3 regions of the Lactobacillus sp. XV13L genome follow, and region 3 is predicted to be linked to each of the others. Evidence: predicted binding sites of a transcription regulator. Region 3 holds the regulator's gene; each other region holds the start of a gene.
What was found. The regulator HrcA, encoded in region 3, represses chaperone genes, less so after heat shock. The targets are predictions, from matches to a motif close to TTAGCACTCNNNNNNNNNGAGTGCTAA.

Region 1 (10,137 bases), on a different contig from region 3:
CGGACGGCTTAGCGTTCTGCACATAGTCACGCTCTTCAACCACCTCCATGTCCGCACGCGCGTGAATCAGGTCGACAACCTTATAGATGTCATCGACGAACTGACTAACAATTCTGATGCCCGCAATATCCTGCATATCGGTTTCAATCACGTCCGGGCTGATTACCCGGCGCTCCATTTTTTCTTTAATTGAATCGATCGACTTTACCCGGCCGACCACAAATTCGATCGGTGAAAGCTCCCCTTTAGTCAAAAAGCTCTGCCTAAGGGAGCGGAACTTAACCTTTAATTCTCGAACGGCCTCATCGTAAGGCCATAAAAAATTATCCCAATCCATTTTCATAGAAATAGTTCCTTTCTCAAACAGCATACACATTTTAACACAAAAAACGTGCGAGCAATTTTGCGGAGCAACCGTTTGCAAGAAGCGGAACGCTTTTTTGCCAATGCTGGCTAATTGACTGGCGCCAAGGGCCTTTTAGCACCGCAAGCAATTTTGCGCACCCATCCTTAATCACTACCTTAAGATTATGATAAACTAGTTGACACGCTCGGCGCATGCCGTGGCGTGAATGCGCCATCTTGCTTTCAATAAGCCCCTGTATAGGACTTCTTTTGCGCGTTATTTTTATGCTTTCATAAGCTAAAATTTTGACTATTTTACTAATCTTGACCGAAAATGATAGATACTATGCTTGAAGGCTAAATTGCTAGCGCTAGCGCACAAGGGCGGACCGCTAAAATCTTTCATGTAGTACTTAAATGAAACTGGGTCTGTTTTTTGAATTTTTGCGCAAGTTGGAAAGGAATGATTGCTTTATGTCTGAAAACACCGAAATTGAGGCCAAGGTTGTCTTGCCTCAGGATATCTACCGCAAAGTGCTTGCGGGCTTTGCGTCCAAGAGCAGCTTTGACCAGGTCAACTACTACTTTGATACGGACAGCGGCCTCCTTAAAGAGGCCAACGTGAGCTGCCGCATTCGGCTCTTCGCCGACCACGGCGAACAGACGCTGAAGGTGCCAAATACCAGTCCCGTCCAGGCCAACTACCACGAGGCGATCGAGATCAATGACGCCCTGACGCTTGCCGCGGCCCGGCACTTGGTCGACCAAGCCCAAACGCACCCTGATTTTAATTTTCACGGCACCGTCGGCAGCTACCTCAACGCGCATTTTGGTCCTGCTATAAGTCTGCGCTTGCAAACCTATTCCAAGACCCACCGCAGCCTTCTCAGGGGGCCGCACGGCTGCGAGCTGACGCTTGATGATACCGTTTACCCCGATGGCTACGAAGACTTTGAACTCGAGATTGAGAATTCGCAACTAGCCTTAATCAAGGGTGTTTTAAGCCAGTTAAAGCAGGACTACGGTTTTACCCAAAACGCCGCCAACACCAACCAGGCAAAAATTGCGCGCGCTTTCAATCACCGTGCTAAAATGTGAATACGTTAAGTGTATTTCCCCTAGTTCAACCGGCCATTCAAAAAATACACAGCCACTTAATCAGTACGGAGGAGTCTGACTATGTTTGAGATTTTTCTCTTTGTTAATCCCATTGGCACATATTGCTACGATGCAGAAGTTTTAGTTAAAGAAGCAATCGATGAACTCAATATCAATACCTGTTTCCACTTCGTTCCCATTACCAATGCGAAGGTTATCAAGGATGACATCATGCGGCGCAAGCGGGCCAGACAGCACATCAGCAGCGTCTCGGAATACACGTTGGCATCTTACCAGGCCCTGCGCAATTACCACGCCATCAAGTTCGAATACGGCAACAAAAAAGCCCGCGCATTCCTAGTGAACATGCAGCGGGCACTCAACCAGAATTTCAACCGGTATTCCGCAGACCTGCCGAAGAAAATCGCAAACAAGCTCAACCTCGACTACGACCGGATCACCAGCCCCGCCATTAGCGGCTACATCGAGGATTCGATCCAGCTGGACAAGAACCTGGCACAAAAATTCAGCGTCCACAACTTCCCCACCACCATCATCTTCAACGAAAGCGGCAACTACAACGGCATCCTTCTGGAGGGCATCGTGGCACACGACAAATTGATCACGCTGCTACAAAACGGGAGTTGCCTGGAGGAGCAAGAGGAGTACTACCCTAGCACCCACCTGCGCCTGATTTAAGGTAAAAAGAAGCATTGTCGCATGAATGAACCCGGCGCAGCCGGCTAAACACCCACGCGGGCAGGTCGGCGATTGTCATCTGGTTCTCGTATAATTTAGCCGCGATGCACATTCCCTTAATACTCTTTTGCACCACTTGCTGCTGCAGGTAACGCCTCTGCACGCCGGGATCCACGCGGTAGTCTTTAAGCACCGGGCGAAAGTGCCACAGACGCGCTAATCCAGCCGCGTTCAACGCAAAAATCGCCGCTTGGCAATGGACGGTCTCCGACAGCGGTGCAAGCTTGACGTTATACTTGAGGGTCAGCACTTCTCTATAGGGATTGATTTCTAAATAATAATCACGCCACAACCTGTTTTCGCGAAAGAAAATGAGTTGTGTTTTTTTGATGCTGCGCTGCAGGTAGTGCCGGCGCCCTACTACCCAGATGTCCCTGACGCCAATCTTATGATACAGGGCATGACGGTGGCTGAACTCAGCGCTGCCAAGCGGCGCACACTGCACCTCAAAGGCCAGCTGCGGGCTTGCCAGGACATCGGCACGCAGTCGCCCGCCTGCTAGTGAAACCTCAAGACAGGCATCAAAATGTGCCCCACGCAGCGCAGACTGCAGGAATTTTTTGCTGCGGGCATGTTCTTCTTTTTCGCTAACCGAGTTATTAACCCGTGCTGCGTGTTTAAAGTAGGCCGTAGCGGCCTTAATCACGAGTTGCACCTTTTGCCCGCAGCGGGGACAATAGAACAGCTGCTCCTGCACCCGGATGGTCCCTTTTTCCAGCAATTTGGCCGCTACTTTCGCCGCTACCAGCTTATTGTTCAACAGTGCCGCGTACATAATCGCCACCCCTTAATTAAGTACGCAAAAAGGACAAGTTTTACCTTGTCCTTTATTAGAGCATCAGTGCTTCGTTTTAGTAAAATAGTTGCGCAACTGTTCCAAGGCGTCATGCGCAATCAGGCACTTGCCGGTCGTTTTGACCCGCGCCATCTCGCTTCTTTTAACCTTAAGGCCATATTCGGTGGCAATTGCCCATGCGTCATCGGGCTTGAGTTCCACGTAGTTTTCATCCTGAAAGTCCAAATCCAGGTAGAATTTTCCCCGCTCGAAGTAAAGGCTTGAAGAAAGGTCGCTTACCCGCAAGCTGTCGGCCAGTTCTGTCACACGGTCAATATCATCAAAGCAGTACGCCTGCTCCTTCTGGAACTTCTTGAGCGACTTTTCCATCTTGGCCTTGATCGCATCGTCTTCATCCGCCCCAGCCGATTCTTCTTGCGCGTCGTCATCATCGGCCTCCAAGTCCAGAAACGACCTGCGCAGGTCATTTTTGCCCGGGCCCATCTGGGGCTCACCCGTGGCGCTATCAATCAGCTGGGACAGGTCATCGCGGTCCTTTTTTGGCACCTTGGTAATGAGCAGGTCCAACCCGCCATTATTGGGCATCACCTGGAAAGTAACGGGCGCATCCTGACTAAATGAGTGGTCAGTGTCAACTTCATCCAAAATTGAATAGAAAAAATGCTGAATCTTATCCCTGTCGCCCAGCAGGTCTAAGACCTTCAAGCCACGCCTTGCCAGTTCATTTTTATCTATTCGTACCCGAATAGTATTTTCATTAATGTGATCTACTTGCACGAGTTCTCACCTCCATTGGATCCTTTCAACTATTGTAGCCTATTTTGCCCATAAAATAAAAGCGTTAGTCTAAAAACCAACGCTTTTTCCGCAAAATTCTTAATTACAGGTCTGCAGTTTTCTGCATTTCTTCAAGCTCAAGCCGGCGAACCTTACGCGGCAAGAACCGCCTGATTTCGTCTTCATTATAACCAACCTGGAGGCGTCGATCGTCCATAATAATTGGTCGTCTTAAAAGACTTGGATTTTTCTCAACCAAGCCAAGCAGTTGATCGATTGATAGATCATCAAGGTTAATTTTTAGTTGTTGAAATGCTCTCGAACGCGTTGAAATAATTTCTTCCGTGCCATTCTCAGTCATCCGCAGAATTTGGATAAGTTCCGCCTTGGTAAGTGGCTCTGAAAAAATATTCCTTTCCCGAAAAGAAATATCGTGCTTCTTCAGCCACGCCTTGGCCTTGCGGCATGAGGTACAACTCGGAGATACATATAAATTTACCATATATTCACGCTCCTTTGAACGATACTATTCCTTACCAGAAACATTATAGCACATTACTTCTTTTTTGTAAGTAGTATTTTAAAATAAACATTAAAAAAGGCACATCAATTTTCATTAATGTGTCTTTTTCTTGGTTACTTGTTTACTTTTGCCATTAAGTCCTTAACGAGCTGCTCATTTTCCTCTGCCGTTTCGGAAATAAAACAAGCCTGGTTGGCTAATTCCTTAATGTCAGCGGTGTTAAGACTCTTCATCAAGCTTCTAATGCGCAAAATTGAGGTTGCACTCATTGAGTACTCGTCGAGTCCCATTGACAGCAGAATCGGGAACATGGTGCTATCGCCAGCAGCCTCCCCACACATGCCACACCAAATGCCATTTTCGTGGGCTGCATCAATCGTGTGCTTGATTAAGCGCAAAATTGCGGGGTTAGCCGGTTGATAAAGGTAAGAAACATTATCATTGCCACGGTCAGCCGCCATTGTGTACTGAATCAAATCATTGGTGCCGATTGAGAAAAAGTCAACTTCCTTGGCAAATTGATCGGCTAAAACCGCCGCCGCTGGAACTTCAATCATCATGCCCACTTGCAGGTCTTGACCAACCTTTGTGCCCTTTGCAGTCAATTTGTCTTTTTCTTCGCTCAAAATGGCCTTGGCCTTGCGCAATTCGGCCAGCGTGCCAATCATCGGGAACATAATCCCGAGGCTACCATATGCCGAAGCCCGCAAAAGTGCACGCAGCTGCGTCCGGAAAATCTGTTCATTTTGCAATGACAATCTGATTGCCCGCACACCCAAGAATGGGTTCATTTCTTCCGGCAGGTCCCAGTAATCCAGGTGCTTGTCGCCACCAATGTCCATTGTTCTGATGATTACCTGCTTGCCATGCATGCCCTCAATGACTTCTTTATAAGCATTGAATTGATCATCTTCACTCGGAAAGTCCTTGGAGTCCATATACAGGAATTCGGTTCTGTACAGACCAACGGCCTCGGCACCGTTTGCATGTACGCCTTCCATATCATTGGGCGTACCAATGTTTGCCGCAATCGTGAACTTCTTGCCGTCAGCGGTCACTGATGGTTCATTCTTCAGTTTTTCCCATTCAGCCTTCTGCTTTAAGAAAGCCGCACTCTTTTGCTTGTATGCAGCGATCTGGTCGGCGCTTGGTTCAACAACCGCATCACCGTTCAGCCCGTCAACAACCAGCGTCTGGCCGTTTTCAACGTCCGTGGTGATCGAATCGGTCCCCACAACGGCTGGCAATTCGAGCGAACGGGCCATAATGGCCGAGTGGGCTGTCCGGCCGCCGATATCGGTGACAAAGCCCCTAACAAACTTTTTGTTTAACTGCGCGGTATCACTCGGGGTTAAGTCGTGGGCAACGACGATAACCTCATGGTCAATAGCAGCTGGATTAGGCAATTCCTTGCCTAAGAGGTGGGCCATAATCCGCTTTGAGACATCGCGCACGTCGGCCGCACGCTGCTGCATGTACGCATTATCGGTCATGCCCTCAAAAATGCTGATGAATTTCTGCGCCGTCTCGTCAAGCGCCGCTTCACTGTTGACCTTTTGATCCTTAATTGCGGTTTCAATCGCCCCGGTAAATTCAGGGTCATTCAAAATCATCAAATGGGCTTCAAAGACCTGGGCTTCGTCTTCACCTAAACTCTTTTTCGCATCATCACGAATTTTTTCAACTTCAGTTGTTGAAACTGCAACTGCGTCTTTGTAACGAGCTAGTTCGCCATCAACGTCGCTGACAGTAGTCTTTGAGAACGAAAGATCCGGTTCAACCAAGAGATAGGCTGGTGCTACAGCAATACCATCGCTTGCAGCAATTCCTTTTAATGTCTTGGTCATTATTCTGCCAAACCCTCTTTTTTCATTGTGTCAGAAATAGTTGCGATTGCATCTTTTTCGTCGTCGCCTTCGGCACTGATTGTCACATCGGCATTCTTGCCCACGCCAAGCGACATCACGCCCATGATTGACTTCAAGTTAACAGACTTGCCGTTGTATTCCAGGTTGATATCTGAACCAAACTTTGAAGCGGCCTGTACTAACAATGTAGCCGGACGAGCATGAATACCTGTTTCTGCAATAACATGAAAATCGCGTTTTTCCATTATAATATCTCCTTTGAATTGAAAAAATCAAACCGGTAAAATCTACCTATTCGTGTATTAGATTATCATTTTTTTGTGAATTAAACAACAAAAATGTAACAGTTTACATCACTAAAGTTCACTCTTTGACTTAGTATAAACTATTTTTCCGCCACGCAGGGCTTTACCGGTTATGTTCTGTCTTTTGCCAAAAGATCTCAAGGCTGCTTGGAATGCAAAAGCTTTCCCCGGTTCCACTTCATAATGATCAAGCGCACCACTTGCCAACTGCTCAAGAATTATTTGGTAATCCAAATATACCACCATTTCTTTTAAACTAAAACACACTAAATCTTCCTTCAGCAAATTTTCTGGTTTTGCTCAGGTCATTTTACCATATTTTATACTTACTAAAAATAAGTTTTCCAGTACTTAGCACTTGATTATCTAGAGTGCTAATTATATAATTTAGTGGACATAACTTGAAATGAAAGGCGGTATTTACATGCTTTGTCAAAATTGTCAAAAACGGCCAGCTTCCATTCACCTTTTCGCTAAGGTCAATGGCCAAAGCCGTGAAATTAATTTATGTGGACAGTGTTATCAACAACTAAAACAACAGGGAAATATTAACATGAGCAGTGACAATGGTGGATTCTTTGGCGACTTTAATGACCTCTTCAACAGCTTTAACGGCAGCGCAAGTGGCAACTCCGGTGAACCGCAAATGAGTAGCGGTCAGGGTACCACGCCCCCGAACGGTGCCAATGGCGGTGGTCGTTCGCTGCTTAGCCAGTACGGTACAGACCTGACCGCACTTGCCAAAAAGGGCAAAATCGACCCGGTCATTGGGCGCGATAAGGAAATTGCGCGCGTGATCGAAATTTTAAATAGAAGAACGAAAAACAACCCCGTGCTGATCGGTGAAGCCGGCGTGGGCAAAACCGCCGTCGTTGAGGGGTTGGCCCAGCAGATAGTTGACGGTTCCGTGCCCGCAAAGCTGCAGGACAAGCGAATCATCTCGCTTAACGTGGTTTCACTGGTACAGGGCACCGGCATTCGCGGTCAGTTTGAACAACGGATGCAGCAGCTGATTCAGGAGTTGCAGAACCACAAGGAGATTATTCTCTTTATCGATGAAATTCACGAGATTGTTGGTGCGGGCAATGCCGAGGGCGGCATGGACGCCGGCAACATTATCAAGCCCGCACTCGCCCGCGGCGACCTGCAATTAGTTGGTGCAACGACGCTCAAGGAGTACCGTGAGATTGAAAAAGATTCGGCACTCGCCCGTCGCTTCCAGCCCGTTGACGTTAAGGAACCATCGGTTAACGAAACGATCCGGATTCTCCAAGGGATCCAAAAGCGCTACGAGAGCTACCACCACGTGCACTACACGGATGACGCAATCAAGGCAGCCGCAGAGCTGTCTGAGCGCTACATTCAGGACCGCTTTTTGCCAGATAAGGCGATCGACCTGCTCGATGAAGCCGGCTCGCGCATGAACCTGACGATTCCCTTCGTCGATAAGGAAAAAATGAAGGAACGGATTGACGCGGCCCAACAGCTTAAACAGGAATCACTCAAAAATGAGGACTATGAAAAGGCCGCTTATTACCGTGACCAGATTGAAAAGTACAATAAGATGAAGGACCAGAAGGTTGATCCCGATAAGTCACCCGTGATTAGCGCCAAGATTATGAACAAGATTGTTGAAGAAAAAACGGGAATTCCGGTGGGCGATTTGCAAAAGCAGGAAGAAAACCAGCTGCAAAATCTCGCCCCCAACCTTAAGGCGCACGTCATTGGCCAGGACAAGGCCGTTGACAAGGTGGCCCGGGCCATTCGGCGCAACCGCATCGGCTTCAACAAGACCGGTCGGCCTATTGGCTCCTTCCTCTTCGTTGGTCCCACCGGCGTGGGCAAGACCGAACTCGCCAAGCAGCTGGCCAAGCAAATGTTTGGTTCGGAAAATGCGCTGATTCGCTTCGATATGTCTGAGTACATGGAATCGTATTCGGTCTCCAAGCTGATTGGGTCGGCTCCGGGCTACGTCGGCTACGAAGAAGCCGGCCAGCTCACCGAACGCGTTCGGCGCAACCCGTACAGCCTGATTCTGCTTGACGAGATTGAAAAAGCCGATCCATCGGTTATGAACCTCTTCCTGCAGATTCTGGATGACGGGCGCTTGACCGATTCGCAGGGGCGCACGGTTTCCTTCAAGGATACCATCATTATCATGACGTCAAATGCCGGTCAGGGAATGAAGAACACCAGCGTCGGCTTCAACGTCGAGAATGCAGAGGACAAACCCGACTCCGCTAGAAATTCGATGAGCCAATTCTTTAAGCCCGAATTTTTGAACCGGCTAGACGACGTCATTGAGTTCAATGAATTGTCTAAGGACGACCTGCTTAAGATCGTCAACCTAATGCTGGACGAAGTCAACGACATGGTCAAGACGCAGGGACTGCAAATCACGGTTACCAGCCAAGCCAAGAAAAAGTTGGTCGAAGAAGGCTTTAATCCGGATATGGGTGCGCGTCCGCTGCGGCGAACGATTCAAGAAGAGGTTGAAGACAAGGTGGCCGACTTTAAGCTGGATCACCTGGATGCAAAGAACCTCCTGGTCAGTGTGAACGCTAACCAGATAGTCATCACTGAAGCAGAGGAAGCTGCGACACCTGCTGGTGGAGAAAGTTCAAACTAGTTCAAGCTCAGCGAAAACTTCTACATCTTACCAATATTTTCAGTTAAGACTGTTTTTGCTAAAGAAAATATTTAAAAATAGCGGTATACTAATTATAAAGAACTACTAGAAGAAACGGGTGAAATCCATGCATTTGATAGATGTAACCAACAGTTATAGGGATCTAGTTCACAATCAGCTAAATTCCACCAGAGTCAATTACGTCAAGGTTTATTCCCTGGGCAACACCTCCGTGATCTACACCGAAAGCGATGAGGCCATTGGCATTGTCTTGGAAAACCACAACCGGCGCGTCCGCAAGGAAGAGACTGATTTCGTCATTGAGCGCTTAATTAAAGAAAAGAATCCGTCGTATACGCTAACCGTTGACAAGAGTCAACACGTCATCGAGATTCATATTGACAAGTAGCAAAAATGCTGGCAGCGATTGCCAGCATTTTTTGTAGATTATAATTTTTCGGTTAGCTTGACGTCGGGGTACTTGTCCTGGAAAAAGCGTTCAGCAAATTGATTCTCAAACAAGAACAGCGGCTGATCGTAACGATCCTTGACTAGCAAGTTGCGACTGTTGGACATGGCCAAATCGAGCTGTGCGGGATCAATCCAGCGGGCAACCCGGTGACCGATACTGGTCATTTCCACATCGGAATTGTATTCGTTCTGCATGCGGAACTTGAACACCTCAAATTGCAGCTGCCCCACGGCTCCCAAGATATATTCATCAGTTTGGTAGTTGCGGTAAAGCTGAATTGCGCCCTCCTGCACCAGCTGGGTCATCCCCTTGTGGAAGGACTTCTGCTTCATTACGTTCTTAGCGCTGACCCGGACAAACAATTCCGGCGTAAATTCCGGCAGCGGCGGATAGACAATCTTGCGCTTGCCGGCATAAATACTGTCGCCAATCTGAAAGTTGCCGGTGTCATACAGGCCAACAATGTCACCGGCAACCGCATCGGTCACCTGGACACGCTCACTCGACATAAATTCGGTAGCATTATTCAGCCGGATCGGCTTGCCGGTCCGGGCCAGGGTAACAT
Region 2 (10,137 bases), on a different contig from region 3:
GGCGGCGTTTCCTCGTGGGTAAATGCCACAATGGGACCCAAGTGGGCCTATTACACCGGATGGACCTATTGGGCCGTGCACGTTGTCTATATTTCAAGCAAGGGTACCGGTGGATTAAGGGGCATGTCCTGGGGCATCTTCGGCAACACCAACTGGTACGACAGCATTCCTACTTCCTGGACGCAACTGGCAACCCTGGTCGTCTTCCTCTTCTTCTGCTGGCTCGCAAGCCGCGGCGTTTCCGTCATCAAGACACTGTCAACAATCGCCGGCTCATCAATGTTTATCATGTCGCTTTTGTTCATTATCATGATGTTTGCCGCACCGGCAATTAATCCGCACGCCAGCTTCATGAACATTGGCTGGCACTGGAAAAACTTCGTGCCCAACTTCAACATGCAGTACTTTACTTCCCTGTCCATTCTGGTCTTCGCTGTCGGCGGCGCGGAAAAGATTTCGCCTTACGTCAACAAACTGAAGGATCCTGCCCGCAACTTCCCGAAGGCAATGCTCGGATTGTCGGCAATGGTCATGGTATCGGCCATCTTAGGCACCATCGCCCTCGCAATGATGTTCGATACCAAGGCGGTTAACAACAACCTCAACGAATATATTTCTAATGGTCCTTACATGGCCTTCAACCGGCTGGGCGAATACTATGGCCTGGGCGGACTGTTCATGTATATCTATGCCTGGTGCAACGTTATCGGCCAATTTTCAACGCTTGTGCTCAGCATCGACGCACCGCTGAGAATGCTTCTCGGCAGCAAGGAAGCCAAGGATTACATCCCCAAGAAGCTCCTGAAGGTCAACAAGCACGGGGCCTACATTAACGGCATCTGGATGATCGTAGTTCTTTCCGGCGGCCTGATCGTACTGCAGGCCCTGCTGCCCGATGCTCAGGCGGTTATGGCCCAATTAATCAAGCTCAATTCGATTGTGATGCCGCTGCGCTACCTGTGGGTGTTTGCTGCTTACATCGCCTTGCGCAAGCAAAACGCTAAGTTCCACACGCCGGGCAACTACCAGATGACCAAGCACCAGGGGCTGGCATACGTCGCAGGCATCTGGTGCTTTGCCATCAACCTCGCCTGCTGCGTGCTCGGCATCTATTCGTCAGACCCGTATACGTTGGCTTTGAACATCATCACTCCAATTGTACTGGTTCTACTAGGCTTGATTCTGCCGGCTATTAAGCACCGCCAGGATGCCAAATTCGTATCATAGTATCTAAAGATTAATTAAGCCGCCTTGCAAAGGGCGGTTTTTGCTGTGTAATAATGCTAAACTATAGTTAAGCAAAGGAGATGACATTGTGGTAGATTATCTTAATGCAGCCGAAGATTTGCTGCACACCCACCATCTGAAAGTCACAAAACCCCGATTGAAGATTCTTTCTTACCTGATGACACACCACAATCACCCCACCGCTGCGACTATCCTTGAAGCAATCAGTGATGGAAAACGCCAGCCGACATACCGCGCAACCGTTTATAACACGCTTAACAAGCTGGTTGAAGCCGGTGTGGTGGTTGAAATCAAGAATGGCGATGAATCCCTGCACTACGACTACTTTGTCAAGCCTCACTTTCACATTATCTGTACTAGTTGTGGCAAGATTGCGGATGTCTTCTACCCCGACTTTAGTGCGGTTGAAGCGCGCATGCGCATGGAGGCCGAAAAGCAGACCGGTTACGTCGCATCCACAAGTCACCTGGAGATTTACGGGCTCTGTCCCGATTGCCAGAAAAAAAGCGCAGAGCAAAAAAACAAGAGCTGAGAAGCTCTTGTTTTTGCATTACTAATGCTTGATTACTTGATTTTTGCGCTGGCCAGCAGCTCTGCACGCTGGGCCAAGTTAACGTATAACTTGCCGCCACTGACCGACATGCCTTCGATCTCCCGACCGGTGTCGAATGAATAAGTATCCTTCAGCGTGCCGTCACGGCCGATCTTAAAGATCAGGTCGTTGAAGGCCAGGTAGAAGTTCTTGTTCTTGGTGTCGTAAGTGAAGCCTTGAACCGGCGCATTGTTATTGACAAAGTTGCCGTCGGTCTTGCCCACCAATTTTGGATACCAGTTGTCGCCGGTACGGGTTAGCTGCCAGTATTCGTAGCAGTTGTTATCGGTGTCGTGGTAGACGGCATACATCTCCTTATCGGAAACGATCACGCCGTTTTGGAAGTAGCGCGGGTTGGTCTCGTCGCCGACCCAGGTCTTGAACGTCCAAATCTTGTTGATCTGCAGGTCACTCTTGCGGATCTGAACCAATTCCATTGAATCAGTCGTTTGCTTCAGCGTGTTGTCGTTGTTCAAAATGTAGACGTAGTCGTCGCTGGCGCCCAGTGCCTGGCCGTGGCCAATCGGAATGTACGGGCTGACCTTGATGTTCGCAGCAAACTTGTTGAAATCCTTCTGCGACATGTCAAGCATGAGCTGGGCATCGAACGGGTTGGTAATCTTGCTCATGTCATAGCCCACAATGTGGCCGGAGGTCAGGTTCGTGTGACTGAGCAGACTCGTGTAAGCCCAGTTGTTTGATACCGTCACGCCTTCTGGAATGTGACCGACCCGGTTGATGTTGTCATCGCTAGGATCCTTTACGCTGAGCAGAACCGGCTGGTACAATCTTGTCTTCAAGGTCAAGTTGCCACTGGTTAAGGTGTGCTTTTCCGTTTCGGGAGTGTACTCGGTTGGGCTAATGTAGTTGATGGATGAACCGTAGTGGGTCTTCCACGTCTGGTGGTCGCTAGTTCCCGGTCTGGCCGTGATGGTGTTTACCGCATTCTGGTCGGCAATCCCTTCGGTCGTGCTCTTTCTTACCGTAATCTTGACCACTGCCTTGGCATCGCCATAGGTATACTTAATCTTGTAGGTCTTAGGCTTTGAGCAGTCGATATTTTCTTTTGAAACCTTGACCTGTTCATCCTGACTGTCAATCACCGTGCCCATAAAGTTGGTAACGTAAGAGATAGCATCACGGGTGGGAAAGGTGTAGTTTTCATTGCGCACCAGTGAGATGGTCTTGGGCACTGCGATTTGGTTTCTCGCAAAAAACTTCTCGTTGACGTAGCCAACCTGACGGCCATTAACGTAAATGCGCCAGTAGCGCTGCTTCTTGGTCTCAATCAGTTGGTCTGACTGGATGTGGCTGTACTGGAAGTTGATCCCATCGGCCACTTTCTTGTGCACCTTGCCGTTGGTAACGCTCTTCCACACCTTGTAGTTCTTGTTGCCAGCCACCTTGGTCATCATCGCGTAGCCGGTAACGACCTGCTTAGGCTTCTTTTTCTTAGGCATAGGCTGATCACTAGCATCATCCTGCCCCCCGTTATCAGCCGCTTCGTTGTCCGTTGCACCAGGCTTGTTTGCATCGGTCTTGCCGCTGTCACCCGTCTTGTTAGCGGGTGCCGCGTTTGCAGGCTGATTCGTGCTGTCCTGCCCCTGTGGCTGAGTGTTGTCTGAATCTGCCGCAACCGGTGTCGCCGATAGCTTGGCTGAAATCAGCAGGCCACCCAGCAGTGTCATCGAAATCGTCGCAAATTTTTTAAAACGCTTCAAAACATTTCCTCCAAATCAAAATTCTATATTGCTATTATATAATACGGATGCTGTAACAAAGAATACAAAATCAATACACTTTCATTGACAGCCTTTAGCGTAAGTGCTTTAATTAGCACTGTACTTATTAGAGTGCTAATTAAAAGAGAAACATAAATTTAGGAGGTAAAATATGCTTGTACCTACAGTTATTGAACAAACTGCCCGTGGCGAACGCGCTTATGACATTTATTCCCGGTTGTTGAAGGACCGCATTATCATGCTTAGTGGCGAAATCAACGATAATATGGCCAACTCAATCATTGCACAGCTGCTGTTCCTTGATGCTCAGGATAACACCAAGGACATTTCGCTTTACATTAATTCACCGGGTGGCGTGATCACTTCCGGTCTGGGCATAATGGACACCATGAACTTTATCAAGTCCGACGTCTCCACGATTGCTATTGGCATGGCTGCTTCAATGGCATCCATTCTTTTGACCAGTGGTGCCAAGGGCAAACGCTTTGCCCTGCCGAACTCCACCGTCTTGATTCACCAGCCGCTTGGTGGCGCGCAGGGCCAGCAAACCGACATTCAGATTGCAGCTAACGAAATCCTGAAGAACCGGGAAAAGATTAATGAAATCCTGCATGACACGACCGGTCAACCGCTGAAGAAGATTCAAAAAGACACTGAACGCGACAATTACATGACCGCCCAGGAAGCCAAGGACTACGGCCTAATTGACGAGATCATGGTCAACCAGAAGAAATAACCAAGCAGATTTAATCAGAATAAGGGTCTGGGAAATAAGTTTTTCCCAGACCCTTTTATGCGGTTAATAAAAAAAGGTGGCGTGCTATCAGCGCACCCAGCCACCTAAAAGGTTTATGCCAATCTCAGAATCTAAATACAATAAAATTTCTATCCTTTGCTTTGCCTCTTATTCTGAAAATTGGCCTGATAAATCAGGCAGTCAAACAGAATTATCAAACCGATGTTTAACAACAGGATAAAGAAGATCAGCAGCGGGTGGTTCTGCTGCTTGTCCGTCCAGTTCATTAAGCATTGCAACTCAAAACTGATTGCTGGGCCCTGCATGATCAAGCAGTAAATCAGGTCGTTGCCGATTTGTTCAAGCAGCGTATTCCCCTCTATAACGATCCAGGTTGTGGCTATTATCGATATCAGGTAGCCGTTGACTGCCCATATTAAAAAGACGTAAGGCTCTCGATTAAATAAGGATATCCATATTGGACTTATTAAGATCAGGACGGCTCTTATTATTTTGTTTTTCATTTGTTTTACCCTTTAAATTTTGCTTTTCTAACCAAGAAAGCGTAATTTCGGGGCATAACCCTTGCCGGTAGCCTGAAAAAAGCGCTTTTCCTCGGCTATACAGCACAAAAGCCGAAATACCCTTAATCTTGCCATCCTTTTCGAATGCTATCATCCGCGCTTTGAGTTAAAATGGCGCGTGGCAATATCATTGAGCATCATTTGCCGCTTTTATCACGCCCGCAGAAATCACTGCCGGCTGAATAATCGCGACTGCAAGCATTGACCACAATGAATTGCGCCCTTTTAAAACATAACTATTTCATGATAGAATAATTCAACTATTGCTAGTTAAATTAAATTATAAATTATTTATTATTAATTGTAAACATTATTTATTATTATTTTTTAATTTTTTGTTTTTATTCATCGGTAGTCGGCTTCTATTAATATCAAGCACAACAAACACGTCTTCATCAAATAGTTTTGCCAGTGCACAATTAAGCTAGGGGGAGTAATCCTGAAAAAAAGCAGTATTTTGCTAAGTCTAGTCATATTATTTTTTCCAATTAAGATCTGAAGCTTGAATCGACTACCATAATTTTTTTGTGACCCTGTGCTAATTATCTTGGCCACGTGGCGACCACTGTAGACTTCTTTAATTAGCCTAAGCGCCTGTGATTTTTGTTCGACGGTAACTTTAACCATAATAAAACCGCTAGATGGCTTGGAATCCAATCTAGCGGGTTTACTTCACCGATTGATTTAATTGTAGAACTATTATTATGACTTTGATTAAAAAGAGGCTAAACAGTGATATTATCACGAATACGTTTAGCCTCTTTTATTTTTGAATATGTAATTACTCTTGCTTTTTAATCAATCATGCCGTTAGTACTTTTCCCTCGTGATTGATACTGGTCTATAATTCCTAATTTCTTGAAAATTGTCTGTTTATAAGCAATTTCAGCATTCCATTCTACAGTCTCTAAAACTTCTGCGGCAGCATGCAAATCCGTTTCGGTAATCAAAATCCCGTGGCTATTGAGCAAAAAAATATTCTCCTTAGCATCATCGCCTAATTTAACCAGTTCATCGTGAACTAAATCTGCTAATTCTTTGCTACATGCTTCCCGATATGGTAAACATTTGATTTTTCCTAATGGAATATTAAATGATGTAATCTCTGTTAGATTAGGCATATCCTGTCCCATAGTAGCCCAAAACATGCTTTTAGGTGCATGCGAATGATAAACAACTTGAATACCACTATTTGCTTTATATGCACCTATATGCATATTTATTTCACGGGTCAATCGACCTTCTCCCGCTAACTTTTTACCGGTTTCCATATCAATAACAAGAATTTGCGAAGCACTTAATCTTGAGAACCACGCTTCTGACATAAACGTTGGCGTCATCAATAGATAATCATGATTTGCATAATATGTTTGTCCATCATAAGAAAAAGTTTCATCTGGAGTAATCTTGATTGAAATATTGCCGCCAGCAACATTAGTCATTTGGCGATTGAACATTTCTCGTGCTACTTCAGCAATGTCTTTTCTTTCATTTTCAAATGGCAATCTTTCTTTTGTAATATTATAGTTCTCTATCATTTTATTTTATCCTTTTCTATTTCTTTTTAATTGTTTACTTTTAGCACGTGCTTTTTGATATCTAATTTCCCTTTGTTGATTATACTTTGCAAAAATAACTGGATCTCCGTATTTTGCAATAAACAGACCAAATAAAGTTACACTTATACAACCCAAAATATTTTCTGTTACTATTGCTTGAATTGTCAGAATTACATTGATGAACAGCGCAAATGACCACCAAATTTTTGAATAAGCCTTAGAAAGGGAAGTTTTGTTTTTCATGTAAACACTTTCCTTCATAATCAGCCATTAAAATTGCTAAAATCTGTATTATCAATATCAGACAAATTGAATTTTCTTTTAAATTGGACATCTGACTTTCTTTTATGCACATTGGCAAAGTCTAGTCCGTCAATATTAGAAATTGTCCAACTATTATTTACCGGTTCTGCACTGTTCGATGAATCAAGCACAATACTTTCATCAACTAAATTCAGATTAGTGGCATAACGTTTACTTGGTAACGCTACTTTGTTTTGATCTTTATATAGCCAAATGAAAATTAGAAGCCAAACCAGTGCCGCAACAATGGCCCACCACTTACCATTAAAAGCCTGCGCAAAAAACAATCTAAAATCTGGTCCTTCAAAAGTTGACCAAGAGAGTTGCTGACCAGCACTCACATGAACTGCTCCCGTAGACTTCGCTAAATTAGTTATAACAGGCGCAAAATACGTAGCGCCATATAAGAACAATGGTGTAGTTATAATTCCCAAGGTAAGCATCCGCCACAAGTTAGCGCCAGTTAAGAGAAGCGCAGCAACTACGAATGATAAATTAATAATTCCTGCAAATGGCAAAACGGTATTTCCAGGTAAAAACATTGCCATAATTAACATAACGGGTACAAGAATAATAACAGTAACCCATAGCTCATTACGACCTGCAAGAATTGGCCAATCTAATCCAATGAAAACTTGACGACCCTTGAAATGCTTTTTCATCATATCGTTCATAGCACTCGCAATAGGATTCAAAGCCTCCATAAATAATTTAGAAATCATAGGAAACATTGTCATCGCTGCAGCGGCTTCGATTGCCAATTTTAATGAACCAGAAACAGAATATCCCGCTCCAAAGCCTAGCAAGACCCCAATAATTGCACCCATAACTGAATTATCTGCGAAAATACCAATTTTCTTTTGAATAGCATTAGCGTCCGCTGGCTTATTCATAATTGGAATGAAATCTAATAACTTATTCAGTGGCATTAAAACTACTGCAAATAATGTTATAAAGTGCGGAACAGTCACTCCAGGAATCCCGGTCATGTCCTCAATATGCCTTTGCCACATATCACCAGCTTTGAGCTCTAGAACAATTTGAATACCTGCAACAATAAATCCGTAAAATGCGTTATGTGTAAAATATAGCACAACAACATAGGTGAATATTTTATTCCAAACATTCCACATATCAACGTTCAATGTTTTCGTCCAGTTAAAAGTTAACATAACGAAATTAATTAATAGTAAAAATGGAAAGAATAGAAATGCGGCCTTGTATGACCACGTAATAGCTGCTACTCCTGGCCATCCCTGATCAATTGCGTTTAAACTCAAATGCAACATTTTTGACATGGCTTTAGCTGCAGGCGAAATTGAATCCGTCATGTAGTTGACAACCAACGTCATTCCACTAAAGGCAACACCCAAAGTTAAAGACGCCTTTACAGCCTTGCTTAACTTTAATCGTGCAATTATTGAAATTATGAACATAATCAAGGGTACAAAAACAGCAGCACCCAAATTTAAAACATAATTAACAATATTTTTTAGTATTTCCATTTGCATTCATCGCCTTTCTTTTAAGCCAGACTTTTCAAAGACATCATTGCATTAACAAGTTCCAAATATGTTTTGTCACCTTTGGATCCCGTTAAGATATCGACACCATTTATTTCAGGTATACCTTCTTTTTGACAAATACCATGAATTTCCGGAGTTGGTTTTGCCAGCCAAACATAGATATCGTAGTTTGATAAAACACTTGCCAATTGCTTAAAGTCTGTAGCCTCGACTTCTACCCCTCTAACTTGGTGCTCTTCCAAAAATGATTTCACAGAGCCAACGACTGTTTCACTAGTAGCAATTCCACTTCCACATGCAACGACAATTTTTAACATGATAATCTCCTTCAAAATCTATCAACTAAATACTTATATACTTTGGCTGGTTCATCTAGCCTTTTAAAGCCATCAACAAAATTTTTATCATTCATTAATTGCATAAACCGTTGCAGCAATTTAACCTGCAATTCTTGTTTTTCTTTAACAATTCCCAAAAAGAAGAAATTTCTGGTACTCATCTCCTCGTCAGTGCCCATCTGTTTCATAACAATTTCTTTTTTAGTTTTTACAACCGCAATAAAAGCTTTGTTAACATTTTCTGGATTTGCATGTGGCAAAGCTATGGGAAGATATTGCGTTTCTAATCCCGTAGGAAACTCATCCTCCCTTTTGCACAGAGCATCAAAATAGCTCGATTTCGTTACTCCAGATTCAGTAAGTTTCCGTGCAATTGTTTGATATAAATCATCTCTATCTGTAGCATCAACTCCTTCAAAAATTAATTCTTTTGTAAACAAGTCGGCATATTCACTCATCTTTTCCTCCTTTGTTCATTTGTTTGAACTTTTATGAACTTTTATTTTACACATAATATTATAAAACGCTTTCAATAGATTAGCAATAGTATTTATTTTTTATTGCAAAAATAAATAGTTCAAAAAAATTCAATCAAATAAGATATATAATATTTTTTTGCATGATAACTTGCTATTTAAATTTATTTAGTCGCTGTAAACGCTATAATTAAACATATCCAAACGAAAAAAAGAGAACCAATAAGGTTCACTCTCAGAAATTTAGGAGGAGTAATTTTGAATATATCTAAGGCCGATCGACTACAGAAAATAATTGAAATTTTAGCTCACAACAAGAGAATTAGTACTAATGTTCTACAAAAAGAACTTGGAATAAGCATTTCTACTTTACGAAGGGACCTTATTAGCCTCCAGGCCACTAATACAGTTCAGCGCACCCATGGATACGTTAGCTTGCTAGAAAATTCTAACGTTGAAATAGCATATGCAACTAGAAAAAGTGAAAATGTTACGATTAAAAACAAACTTTGTAAATATGCTGCAGAATTAATTACTGATGGTGCTGCAATTTTTCTTGACGGTTCGTCAACATTAACTTTTCTACCAAAATATTTTGCAGGAAAGAAAAATATTCATGTAATTACTAACAACATTAACATTGTTGACGAGGTTACGCAGCTTAAAAACATTGACTTATCAGTACTAGGGGGCCAAGTTTCCTACCGTTCTAACTCCATTCTAGGACCCAAAGCAATTGATGATTTAAATCATAATTATCGCCCAAATTTAACTTTTCTTTCATGTAGTTCCATTGACAGCAGAGGAATTTATATGGCTGATGAAAACCAAACTTTCATGAAAAGAGCTGCTATTAATCGTGCACAAAAAACTATTTTCTTGATTGATCACAGTAAATTTGGCAAAAACGACTATATCCTGCTTTCTGACTTTGAATCAGATAAAATTCAAACCATTATTACCGATAAAGTCCCCGCAAAAGACATAGTTAGAAGCATCGCCCATAGCGGAATTGAACTGATTGTTGCCTCAA
Region 3 (10,137 bases):
GCAGAACAACGTCTTTAACGTCGCCGGAGATAACGCCGCCCTGGATTGCCGCACCCAACGCAACGGCTTCATCAGGGTTGATTGAGTGGTCAGGCTCCTTGCCAGCCCACTTCTTAACCGCTTCTTGCACCGCTGGAATACGGGTTGAACCACCATTTAAAATCACCTTGTCAATGTCATTAACGGTGAGGTCGGCATCTTTTAGCGCATTGTCAAATGGAATCTTGGTCTTGTCGACTAAGTCAGCCGTCAATTCTTCAAACTTGGCCCGCGTTAAGTCTGCTTCTAGGTGCAGCGGTCCTGCTTCGCCAGCAGAAATAAACGGAAGCGAAATATGAGTCGACGACACGCCAGACAAGTCCTTCTTGGCCTTTTCAGCGGCATCCTTCAACCGCTGCATTGCCATCTTGTCCTTGGATAAATCAACGCTGTTTTCATCCTTGAAGTTCTTGACCAGCCAGGCAATAATCTTGTCATCAAAGTCATCACCGCCAAGGTGCGTATCACCGTTGGTAGATAAAACTTGGAAGACCCCATCGCCCAACTGCAAAACAGAAACATCGAAGGTGCCGCCGCCGAGGTCATAGACCAGAACTTTTTCATCTTCGGCATCCTTGTCAAGACCATAGGCCAGTGAAGAAGCAGTCGGCTCGTTGATGATCCGTTTAACTTCCAGGCCCGCAATCTTGCCGGCATCCTTGGTGGCCTGACGTTGCGCATCGTTGAAGTAAGCGGGAACCGTAATTACTGCCTCAGTGACCTTTTCGCCCAGGTAGTCCTCAGCAAATTTCTTGATGTACTGCAGGATCATCGCTGAAATTTCTTGCGGCGTGTAGGTCTTATCACCAAACTTAACCTTGTAATCGGTCTCGCCCATGTGGCGCTTGATTGATGAAATCGTGTTCGGATTAGTGATTGCTTGCCGCTTGGCAACTTCACCAACCTGAATTTCGCCATCTTTAAAAGCAACTACTGACGGAGTAGTCCGATTTCCTTCCGGATTGGTAATAATTTTAGGTTCTTTTCCTTCCAGAACAGCAACTGCTGAGTTGGTAGTTCCGAGGTCAATTCCGATAACTTTTGACATTGTTTAACTTCCTTTCACTTACTGTGCAACAACGACCATTGCTGGTCTTAAAGTGCGATCCTTATAACGGTAGCCCTTTTGCAGGACCTGGACAACGTGATCCTTTTGATCATCATTCTCAGCCCCAACCGTTTGCACGGCCTGGTGCAGCGTCGGATCAAACTTGACGCCTTCCGCTTCAATCTCGCTGATTCCGTGGTCCTTCATGGCTTTGACAAGTGCGTCGAGCGTCATCTGAACCCCCTTCTTGAGCTGCTTTGAGGCTTCGTCATCGACCTTAGTGGCCAGTGCGCGCTCCAAGTTGTCCATTGCGGGCAAAATATCCTTTGCCAAAGACTGCGATTCATACTTGATCAGCTGCGCGCGTTCATTGTTATAACGGTTTTGCATATTTTGCATCTCAGCTTGACTGCGCAGGAACTTGTCTTCGAGGTCCCGGTTGTCAGCCTGTAGTGCAACCAGCTTAGCGGCAGAGTCTTCTTTCTGAGCCCCTGCGTCTTTCAGCTTGCCGGAATTTGCTCCGGCAGCTGATTCATTTTTGCCTGCATCTTTTTTCTTGGATGCCGCTTCAGAAGATTCGGTTTTATCCTTCTTTAGTTTTTTTTCTTTAGGAAATTTTTCCTTACTCACGGCTAACCTCCTTTATTTAAACCGACCGTAATACTCCAGCAGCTTCTTGGCCAATTCGTTTCTGAAATATTCCAGAAGGCCAATCACCTGCGAATACGGCATATTGTTCGGGCCGAGCAGCGCGATCACGCCCTTGCCGTGCGAGCCAACGCTGTATTCTGCCGTTAGCAGACTGTAATCCTTCAGCAAGTCATTGGACAATTCCGAACCCAGGCTAACCTGAACTGGATAATGGCCGATGCTTGTGCCGCTAGGTTGGTCCATTAAACTTGAGATCAAGTCGTTGTGGTCAATCAGTTCATACAGCGACCGCAGGCTCGCGACGTCGCTCATTGAAGCGGTATTCAATAGGTTGAGCTGTCCGTCAACGTACATCTGCTCGCTGGCAGCATCGTTAATCACGTCCTCAACCAGATCAAGCAGCTCGCCCGCGTGATGACTGCTGAGCTTCTTGCCCAGGCCGCGGTTAAGCAGTGCCGGCGTTACCTTGCTGAGCGTTTTGCCCACCAACTCGTCGTTAATCATTCGGACAGCCTTCTCAACCTCATCGCCGTGAACGTTGTGCGGCAGACTGTAGACCTGGTTATGGACATTGCCGTCACTTGTCACCAGAATCGCCATAATCTGCCGGCTAAACAGCGGGACAATGCGGAAGCCCGTGATGGTCAAGTTGCTGCTTTCCGGTCCCTCCGCAAAGGCCGTATAGTTGGTCAAGTCTGACAGAATCTTGGCTGCCTCCTGCACAATTTCATTTACCTGGTGAAACGGCTGGTCTAGCTGGTTCACGATTCGCTGGTAGACGGATGACGGAATCTGTAGGGGTTCAACCAGGTTATCGAGGTAATAGCGGTAACCGTCCGTTGACGGCACGCGCCCACTCGACAAGTGGGTCTTCTCAATCAGTCCCTTGTCTTCCAAAACAGCCATCTCATTGCGGACGGTTGCGCTTGAAACCTTAATCGGCAACTGCTTCATCACGGTCTTGGAGCCGACTGGATCATTGGTCTGCGTAAAATCATTAATAATTGTTTTTAAAATTAGTTCTTGACGTTCGGTCAACATAAGTATCGCCCTCACTTTTAGCACTCATTGCTGTTAGGTGCTAACAACTATTATGATACTAGTATTTAGCAGAATGTCAAGTCGAGTGCTAATTTTTTTGCAATAAAATTAACCCGCGCTGCACATAAAAAACTATTTCTGCCGGGCAAAGTAGTCCTTGATCTCGGCCTCGTCCTGCGCCATCCGTTTTTTTAATTCAGCCAGGCCCGCAAACTTAATCTCGCCGCGGGTATACTTATACCACTTGATAATCATTTCTTGATCGTATGCCTCTTCATCAAAGCCAAAGAGGTTTGATTCAATGTAGATTTTTTTGCCATTGTGAATGGTAACGTTGTAGCCCACGCTGGTCATCGAGTCGTACCACCTGCCGCCAATCTTGGTTCTCGTGGCGTAAACCCCGACCTTGGGCACGACCTTGTTCTCGCTCCAGACCAGATTTGCGGTCGGATAGCCCAACTTGTGGCCGTTGCGCAAGCCGTGCCCGACGGTGCCCGACATCACGTAGGGTTCACCCAGAAGTTCTGCCGCCAGCGCCATGTTGCCCGCACTAATTGCCTTTTTAATTTCGGTCGAACCGATTTTCTGCCCCTCATAAGACTGTTTCGGAACATCAATAATCTTAAAGCGGCCGCGGGCAAAGCGCGGAAAGTTGGTCATGTTGGCAACGTCCCGCGGTCCGTACGTATAGTCAAAGCCCGCCACAACGGTGTCTGCGTGGAGCTTGATGATGATCTCATCGACAAATTCCTGCGCGGTCAGCCTGCTGAAACGGTCGTTAAAGTGCATCACCAGCAGGTAGTCTACCCCCAGCGCACGCATTTTGTAGGCCTTTTCTGGCAGGCTGTCAATGTAGGACACGTCGGCATTCTGGTACACCTCTTTAGGGTGCCGGTCAAAGGTCATTACCATCAGCGGCAGGCTGCTTTTTCTCGCCGCCATTTGTGCCAGCTTAATCAGCTGCTGGTGGCCGCGGTGAACGCCGTCAAAAAAGCCGAGGGCCAAAACGGTTTTGTCCGGGATTAAGTTTTCTTCTACCGGATAAGTTAAATGGATAATTTGCACGATAAAGCCTTCATTTCACCTAATTATTTTGTAAAAGCATTAAATAGGGGCGATACTGGGTATCATCTTTTTGATATATTGCCTTAACCCTTTTATTGTACCGTAATGCAACCCATTTTGCATTTGTTTCCAGGGAGATTGCCGCCCCATTTTGCACCTTGAGCCACTGGTTTTCCGGTAGGTCCACCTGCGGGTAATCCGCAAAAAAAGCATCGATGGGCTGAATAAGAGCAGCCGCCCTGCTCGGATCGCTGACAATTTCATCCAGCTTGACCGCCTGGTGAACATCAAAGCCGGCACTCGCCGTGCGCCTCAGGCTGGCCATAACGGCTGGCACGCCTAATTTTGCACCCAGATCGTTAACAAGCGAGCGCACATAGGTGCCCTTGCTGCACTCGATCTTAAAGCCAAAGGTTTCCCGGCATACCTGCCGATCCAACGTGGGGTTCCCGCTTAAATCATAAGAAAAAACCCGCACGGTCCTTTGCGGCCGTTCAACCGCGATCCCAGCCCGGGCATACTCATACAAGTGTTTGCCGTTGACCCGCACGGCCGAATATATTGGCGGGACCTGTACGATGGAGCCGGTGAAGGCCTGCATGGCCGTCTGAATCGTGCTGGCACTAATTAGGTCCGTTATTTCCTCTTTCGCCAGCACCTTGCCGCTCAGGTCGTAGCTGTCGGTTGCTAGTCCCAGGACGCCTGTGCCCTCGTACTTCTTGTTACGCGTGTGCATAAGCTCGATCAGTTTAGTCGCCTGCCCGATTGCAATCGGCAAGACGCCCGTCACATCAGGGTCGAGTGTCCCTGCATGGCCAATTTTTTTAATGTGCAGTGCACGCCGCAGTTTGTATACGACGTCGCTGCTCGTCATGCCCTTGTCCTTATCGATTACTAAAATTCCGTTTATCATCATTGCCCCCGCCGACTAAAAAAGCGCCGTTTGGCGCTTTAACTAATTGTTTCGCTCCGTGTCCTGCTTTTTGAGGTCAGCAATCAAGCGATCAATTTTACTACCATATTTGACTGAGTTATCGCGCTTGAAAATCAGCTCGGGAACCTTGTAGACGGTCAAAACCTGTCCCAGCAGGTGGCGCATCATTCCCTTGGCTTTTTCCAAACCAGCAGCGGTTTCCTCTTCTTTTTGCGGATCTTCGGAAAGAATGCTGTAATAAATGGTCGCATAAGACAAGTCATTGGTACATTCAACCGCCGTGATTGTGACGTCATCAACGCGTGGATCACGAATATTCTTCCGCAAAATCTTAGTCAGTTCACGGAGGATCTCTCCTTCAACACGACCTATTCTGTGCTTCATCGTTTCCTCCTAGCAAAACTACTTAGGCTGAACTTCCTGCTTTTCAACGGCTTCGAGTTCGTCGCCAATCTTGATATCATTGTAGCCTTCAATCGTCAGCCCACAGTCAAAGCCCTGCTTAACCATCTTGACGTCGTCCTTGAAGCGCTTGAGTGAAGCCACCTTGCCGGTGTAAATCACGACGCCATCGCGGATGAGGTTGACTTCCGAATCACGGGAAACGTAGCCAGAGTCAACGAAGGCACCGGCAATCGTTCCGACCTTTGAAACCTTCCAGGTTTCACGGACGGTCATGTTGCCAACAACCTTATCTTCATAAGTAGGCTCGAGCATCCCCTGCATGGCGGCCTTAACGTCGTCGATGGCCTTGTAAATAATGCTGTAGAGGCGGATGTCGACGCCGTCGGACTCGGCCTGTGACCTGGCCGTTGCGGTTGGACGAACGTTGAATCCGATGATGAAACCATTAGAGGCCCCAGCAAGGGTGACGTCCGAATCATTAACCGCACCGACACCGGCGTGGACGATGTTGACCCGCACGCCCTCAACCTCAATCTTTTCAAGCGATTGCTGCAGTGCTTCGACAGAACCCTGGACGTCAGCCTTCAAAACGATGTCGACTTCCTTCATGTTTTCCTTCTTCATCGTGTCAAACAGGTTGTCCAAGGTAACGTGCTGAACGTTCTCACGCGCGTGCACGAGGGCCTGTTCGGCTCTTTGCTCACCGATGGTACGGGCGGTCTTCTCGTCGTCGAAGACAACGAGCTTGTCGGCCGACTCCGGAACATCGTTCAATCCGGTGATTTCAACCGGCATCGATGGCGTCGCCTTCTCAATCTGGCGACCGCGGTCGTTGGTCATGACCCGGACGCGCCCGAAGCGGTTGCCGACAACAATCGGATCACCGGTATGCAGCGTGCCCTGCTGAATTAGCAGGTCGGCAACGGGACCACGTCCCCTTGACAGACGGGCCTCAATAACAGTACCGATTGCCTTTTGTTCAGGGTCAGCCCTGAGTTCCATCACGTCGGCCTGCAGCAGAATCATCTGCAGCAGCTCGTCAACATTTTCGCCCGTCTTAGCGGAGATATTGACAAAAATCGTGTCGCCACCGTAATTTTCCGGGATAAGGTTATACTTCATCAGCTGCTCGGTGACGTGTTCCGGGTTGGCACCAGGAACATCCATCTTGTTAATCGCAACAATGATTGGAACGTGCGCACTTTTGGCGTGGTCAATAGCTTCAATTGTTTGAGGCATGACCCCGTCATCAGCAGCAACAACCAGGACAACAATATCCGTGATCTCAGCTCCACGCTCACGCATGTTTGAGAACGCGGCGTGACCCGGCGTATCCAAAAAGGTGATCGGCTTGTTGTCGATTCTAACCTGGTAGGCACCAATCTTCTGCGTGATACCGCCGGCTTCGTGGGCCGAAACGTGCGTGTGACGCAGACGGTCAAGCAACGTGGTCTTACCGTGGTCGACGTGACCCATAATCGTGACCACTGGTGGCCGCTTAACCTGCTTCTTGGATTCCTTTGAGGCTCCCATGCGCTTGTCGTACAGGTTGTCAATGTCGGACAGGTCCTCGTGGACCTTTTCTTCAGAATTGATGCCGTATTCCGCCGCAATCAGTTCAATCGCATCCTTGTCCAGCGATTGGTTCTGGTTCGTCATCACGCCCAGCATGAAGAGTTTCTTAACGATTTCAGCCGGTTCACGGTGCAGCAGCTTGCCGAGGTCCTGCGCGTTCATCCCCACTTCATAAACCAGGGTCTCTGGCAACGGACGCTCTTTTCTCTGTGTTGGCTGCTTCTTAGGAGCCTGCTCAAATTGATGCTTCTTGTTCTTCCGCTTGCGCTTGGGATAATTATTGTTGCCGCCATACGTTTGGTTTCTGCCCTTGCGGCCAGGCTTGCCCGAATTGCGGGTATAGCCGTTGCCCCGGCGTTTTTCTTCCTTAGCCGGTTCAGGTCCGCCCGCAGCTTTCACGCCCTGTGGCTTGCCCGTGTGCGCAGCAGTCGAGCCCTGGTTCTGCTTCAACCGGGCCGGTGACGGCTTGATAATCTTGGGACCGGCCACTTGGGAGGCTGTGCTTTCAGTCCTGGCAACCTTCTTAACGGTATTTGGTGCGGGTGCTTTTTTAACGTTCTCCGCTTCTTTGCCGGCTTGAGGTTTTGCCACATCCTTGCTTAAGTTCTTGGCGGGCACTTCAGCCTGACGAATCGCCGTATGTTCTTCAACGCGCTGCTTCTGCTTCAACTGCTTAAGCAAGTCTTGCGTAGCCGGCTTGGGCGTACTCTTTTGTGAACCTTGGTTAGCGCGGCGGCCCGAATGGTCCTGGCTCTGCGAGCGGTTGTTTATGCGCCGGTTCCTGCGGCGACCGTTATTTTTGCTGCCGGAAGCATCCTCCCGCTTTTTCTCGTTTTTCCGGATTGAGTTGACGGAAATTTTGATTTTTCCGCCTTTTTTTGCGGAACTTTCTTGTTTTTGGGCAGGAGCGGGGCTGCTAAAACTTCCCTTTAGCTGATTCACTTGTGAATCTTCTAGTGATGACATATGGTTCTTAACATCGAACCCAAGATCTTTCGCCTTGGTGACCACAACTTTATTTTCGATGCCTAACTCTTTTGCGATTTCATAAATTCTTTTCTTAGCCATCCAATCACACTCCTTCATTAACCTTTTGTACTAATGCTTTGCAAAAGCCGGCATCGGTAATACCCAACACCTTGCGCTTTTTGCCAACTGCATGCGAAATTTCGCTGCCGCTAAAGGCGGAAATGACCGTAATATCATTCTGCTCAGCAACTCTTGCGACTTTTTCACGTGTATCCGCGTGACTGTCATTAGCCAAAACAACTACCTTAACTTTTTGTGCCTTGAGGCCGATAAGGACCGTCTCAAGCCCCGTAACCAGCTTCCCGGCCCGCTGGGCAAGTCCCAGCAGATTCAAAGCTTTCTGTCTATTTTGCAAATCTATTTATCACCAAATAATTCTTTCCTTGCCTTTTGATGGTCGACGTAGGCATATAATTCCTCGTAAAAACTTGCGGGGATATTTGCGCCCAGGCTCCGTTCAAGCACGCCTTTTTTCTGGGCCTGCTTTATTTTGTCCGGGTCAAGTGAAACATATGCGCCGCGCCCGGGCTTTTTGCCCGTAGAATCAACGGCAACATTCTTTTCCTTGTCGACCACAATGCGAACCAATTCCTTCTTCGGCTGCATGGTATCAGTCAACAGGTCTTTCCGCATTGGAATTTTTCTTTTTTTCAAAAGAACTCACCCCTTGCCACATTCTTCGTCAGTGCTTACGCTATTCAACTGTCTCTTCACCGTCGGTACTCCCAACAGCATCCGCTTCGGCCGCAGCATCATCGCCAGCAGCTTCTCCGTTTTCTTCAGCGACCAGGTCCGAATCTTCCTCTTCCACAGAAGACTCATTCGAATCATCCGCAGCGGTTTCCGCGTCTATTTCCGCGCTCTGAATGGCCTCTTCATTTTCCTCATCGGCTTCATCGGCGCCCTCGTTAACAAATTCAACTTCAGACTCCGGCCTGATGTCAATCTTGTAGCCGGTCAGGCGCGCCGCCAGACGAACATTCTGGCCCTTCTTGCCGATCGCCAGCGACAGCTGGTAATCCGGAACAATCACCAGGGCACTCTTTTCGTCCTCCTCGTCACCGAACTGAACGGCAATGACCTCTGCGGGATTGAGCGCATTGGCAATGAAGTCCGACGGGTCTTCTTCATATTTAACAACGTCGATGTTTTCGCCGTCAAGTTCGTTGACCACATTCTGCACGCGCGCACCGCGTTGACCCACACAAGTACCGACCGGATCAATGTTCGGGTCGTTTGACTTAACCGCAATCTTCGTCCGGTCACCGGCCTCGCGTGCGATTGAGACGATCTCGACCGTCCCGTCGTAAATCTCCGGCACTTCCTGCTCAAACAGGCGCTTAACCATGTCCGGGGCGGTTCGTGACACCGTGATCTGCGCACCCTTGGCGTCGGAACCAACGTGCGTCACAAGCACGCGGACTTGGTCCTGCGGGTTGTAGTTTTCGTGCGGCATCTGGTCATTACGCGGCATTACCGCTTCAACATTACCAATTTTAACATAAACGAAGCGATTATCGCGCCTCTCAACCGTCCCGGTAATCAGTTCGTCCTCATATTGCGAATATTCATCGATAATATGATTCCGTTCTGCTTCCCGCAAGTGCTGCATGATGACCTGCTTGGCGGTCTGGGCGGCAATGCGCCCAAAATTCTTCGGTGCCACGTCAAAGCGGATCTTGTCGCCCAGCTCGTAAGCCTTGTTGATGGCAAGAGCATCCTTCAGGCTTATTTCCAAGCGGTCATCGTGGACCTCCTCGACGACAACCTTTTCGCTCATCATCTTGAAGTTGCCCCTGCGTTCGTCGAATTCAACCACAACGTTCGTTGCCTGGTTGTAATTCTTTTTATAAGCAGCGATAAGTGCAGCCTCAATCGCTTCCACGATCACATCTTGCTTGATACCCTTAGTTTCTTCTAAAGTCGCAAACGCCTCTAGCATTTCTTTCGACATAACTTTTAATCGGCCTTTCTAAAATTCAATTGCAAAACGAATGTTTGCAACCAGTTTACGGGGAATAGTTATTACCTTCCGCCTTGTTTTGATCTTGATTTCCAACGAAATTTCGTCTTCGTCGTACGCTTTGAGCGTCCCCTCGAATTCCTTTTCACCCGCAACTTTTTGGTAAAGGCCGACGTGAACGTAATTGTTCAGCGCCTTCTGCCAATCCTTCGCGGTCTTAACCGGGCGTTCGACACCGGGCGAGGAAACCTCAAGAACGTAGGGGGTCGGAAACGGATCCGGTTCGATTTCGTCGAGCTTGGTCGAAATCAATTCGCTTAAACCCGCAATCTCATCCATATCAATCCCGTTTTCACGGTCTACGTATATCCTTAAATAGTCCTGCCC

Region 1: a site for HrcA is predicted at 6,823-6,849, ahead of AC2JF6_RS03000 (ATP-dependent Clp protease ATP-binding subunit). Genes of this name have one in related genera too.
Region 2: a site for HrcA is predicted at 3,674-3,700, ahead of clpP (ATP-dependent Clp endopeptidase proteolytic subunit ClpP). Genes of this name have one in related genera too.

What each region holds. Positions count from the first base shown of each region.
Region 1 covers NZ_JBWXGD010000003.1:45,331-55,467, reverse strand. The annotation lists gene yjbM (GTP diphosphokinase) at 1-343, opposite strand, end outside; gene AC2JF6_RS03040 (CYTH domain-containing protein) at 820-1,443, shown strand; gene AC2JF6_RS03035 (DsbA family protein) at 1,525-2,142, shown strand; gene AC2JF6_RS03030 (competence protein CoiA family protein) at 2,117-2,977, opposite strand; gene AC2JF6_RS03025 (adaptor protein MecA) at 3,041-3,775, opposite strand; gene spx (transcriptional regulator Spx) at 3,879-4,277, opposite strand; gene ptsP (phosphoenolpyruvate--protein phosphotransferase) at 4,412-6,145, opposite strand; gene AC2JF6_RS03010 (phosphocarrier protein HPr) at 6,145-6,411, opposite strand; gene ykzS (protein YkzS) at 6,523-6,705, opposite strand; gene AC2JF6_RS03000 (ATP-dependent Clp protease ATP-binding subunit) at 6,896-9,100, shown strand; gene AC2JF6_RS02995 (DUF1827 family protein) at 9,228-9,509, shown strand; gene AC2JF6_RS02990 (peptide chain release factor 3) at 9,548-10,137, opposite strand, start outside.
Region 2 covers NZ_JBWXGD010000003.1:101,071-111,207, reverse strand. The annotation lists gene AC2JF6_RS03295 (APC family permease) at 1-1,227, shown strand, start outside; gene AC2JF6_RS03290 (Fur family transcriptional regulator) at 1,316-1,780, shown strand; gene AC2JF6_RS03285 (SH3-like domain-containing protein) at 1,813-3,561, opposite strand; gene clpP (ATP-dependent Clp endopeptidase proteolytic subunit ClpP) at 3,734-4,318, shown strand; gene AC2JF6_RS03275 (hypothetical protein) at 4,468-4,842, opposite strand; gene AC2JF6_RS03270 (class II aldolase/adducin family protein) at 5,697-6,440, opposite strand; gene AC2JF6_RS03265 (hypothetical protein) at 6,447-6,704, opposite strand; gene AC2JF6_RS03260 (PTS galactitol transporter subunit IIC) at 6,725-8,269, opposite strand; gene AC2JF6_RS03255 (PTS sugar transporter subunit IIB) at 8,290-8,607, opposite strand; gene AC2JF6_RS03250 (PTS sugar transporter subunit IIA) at 8,619-9,086, opposite strand; gene AC2JF6_RS03245 (DeoR/GlpR family DNA-binding transcription regulator) at 9,363-10,137, shown strand, end outside.
Region 3 covers NZ_JBWXGD010000001.1:249,093-259,229, forward strand. The annotation lists gene dnaK (molecular chaperone DnaK) at 1-1,087, opposite strand, end outside; gene grpE (nucleotide exchange factor GrpE) at 1,106-1,717, opposite strand; gene hrcA (heat-inducible transcriptional repressor HrcA) at 1,730-2,779, opposite strand; gene ribF (riboflavin biosynthesis protein RibF) at 2,912-3,844, opposite strand; gene truB (tRNA pseudouridine(55) synthase TruB) at 3,864-4,757, opposite strand; gene AC2JF6_RS01185 (ribosome-binding factor A) at 4,800-5,162, opposite strand; gene infB (translation initiation factor IF-2) at 5,181-7,826, opposite strand; gene AC2JF6_RS01195 (L7Ae/L30e/S12e/Gadd45 family ribosomal protein) at 7,831-8,142, opposite strand; gene rnpM (RNase P modulator RnpM) at 8,145-8,441, opposite strand; gene nusA (transcription termination factor NusA) at 8,482-9,741, opposite strand; gene rimP (ribosome maturation factor RimP) at 9,760-10,137, opposite strand, start outside.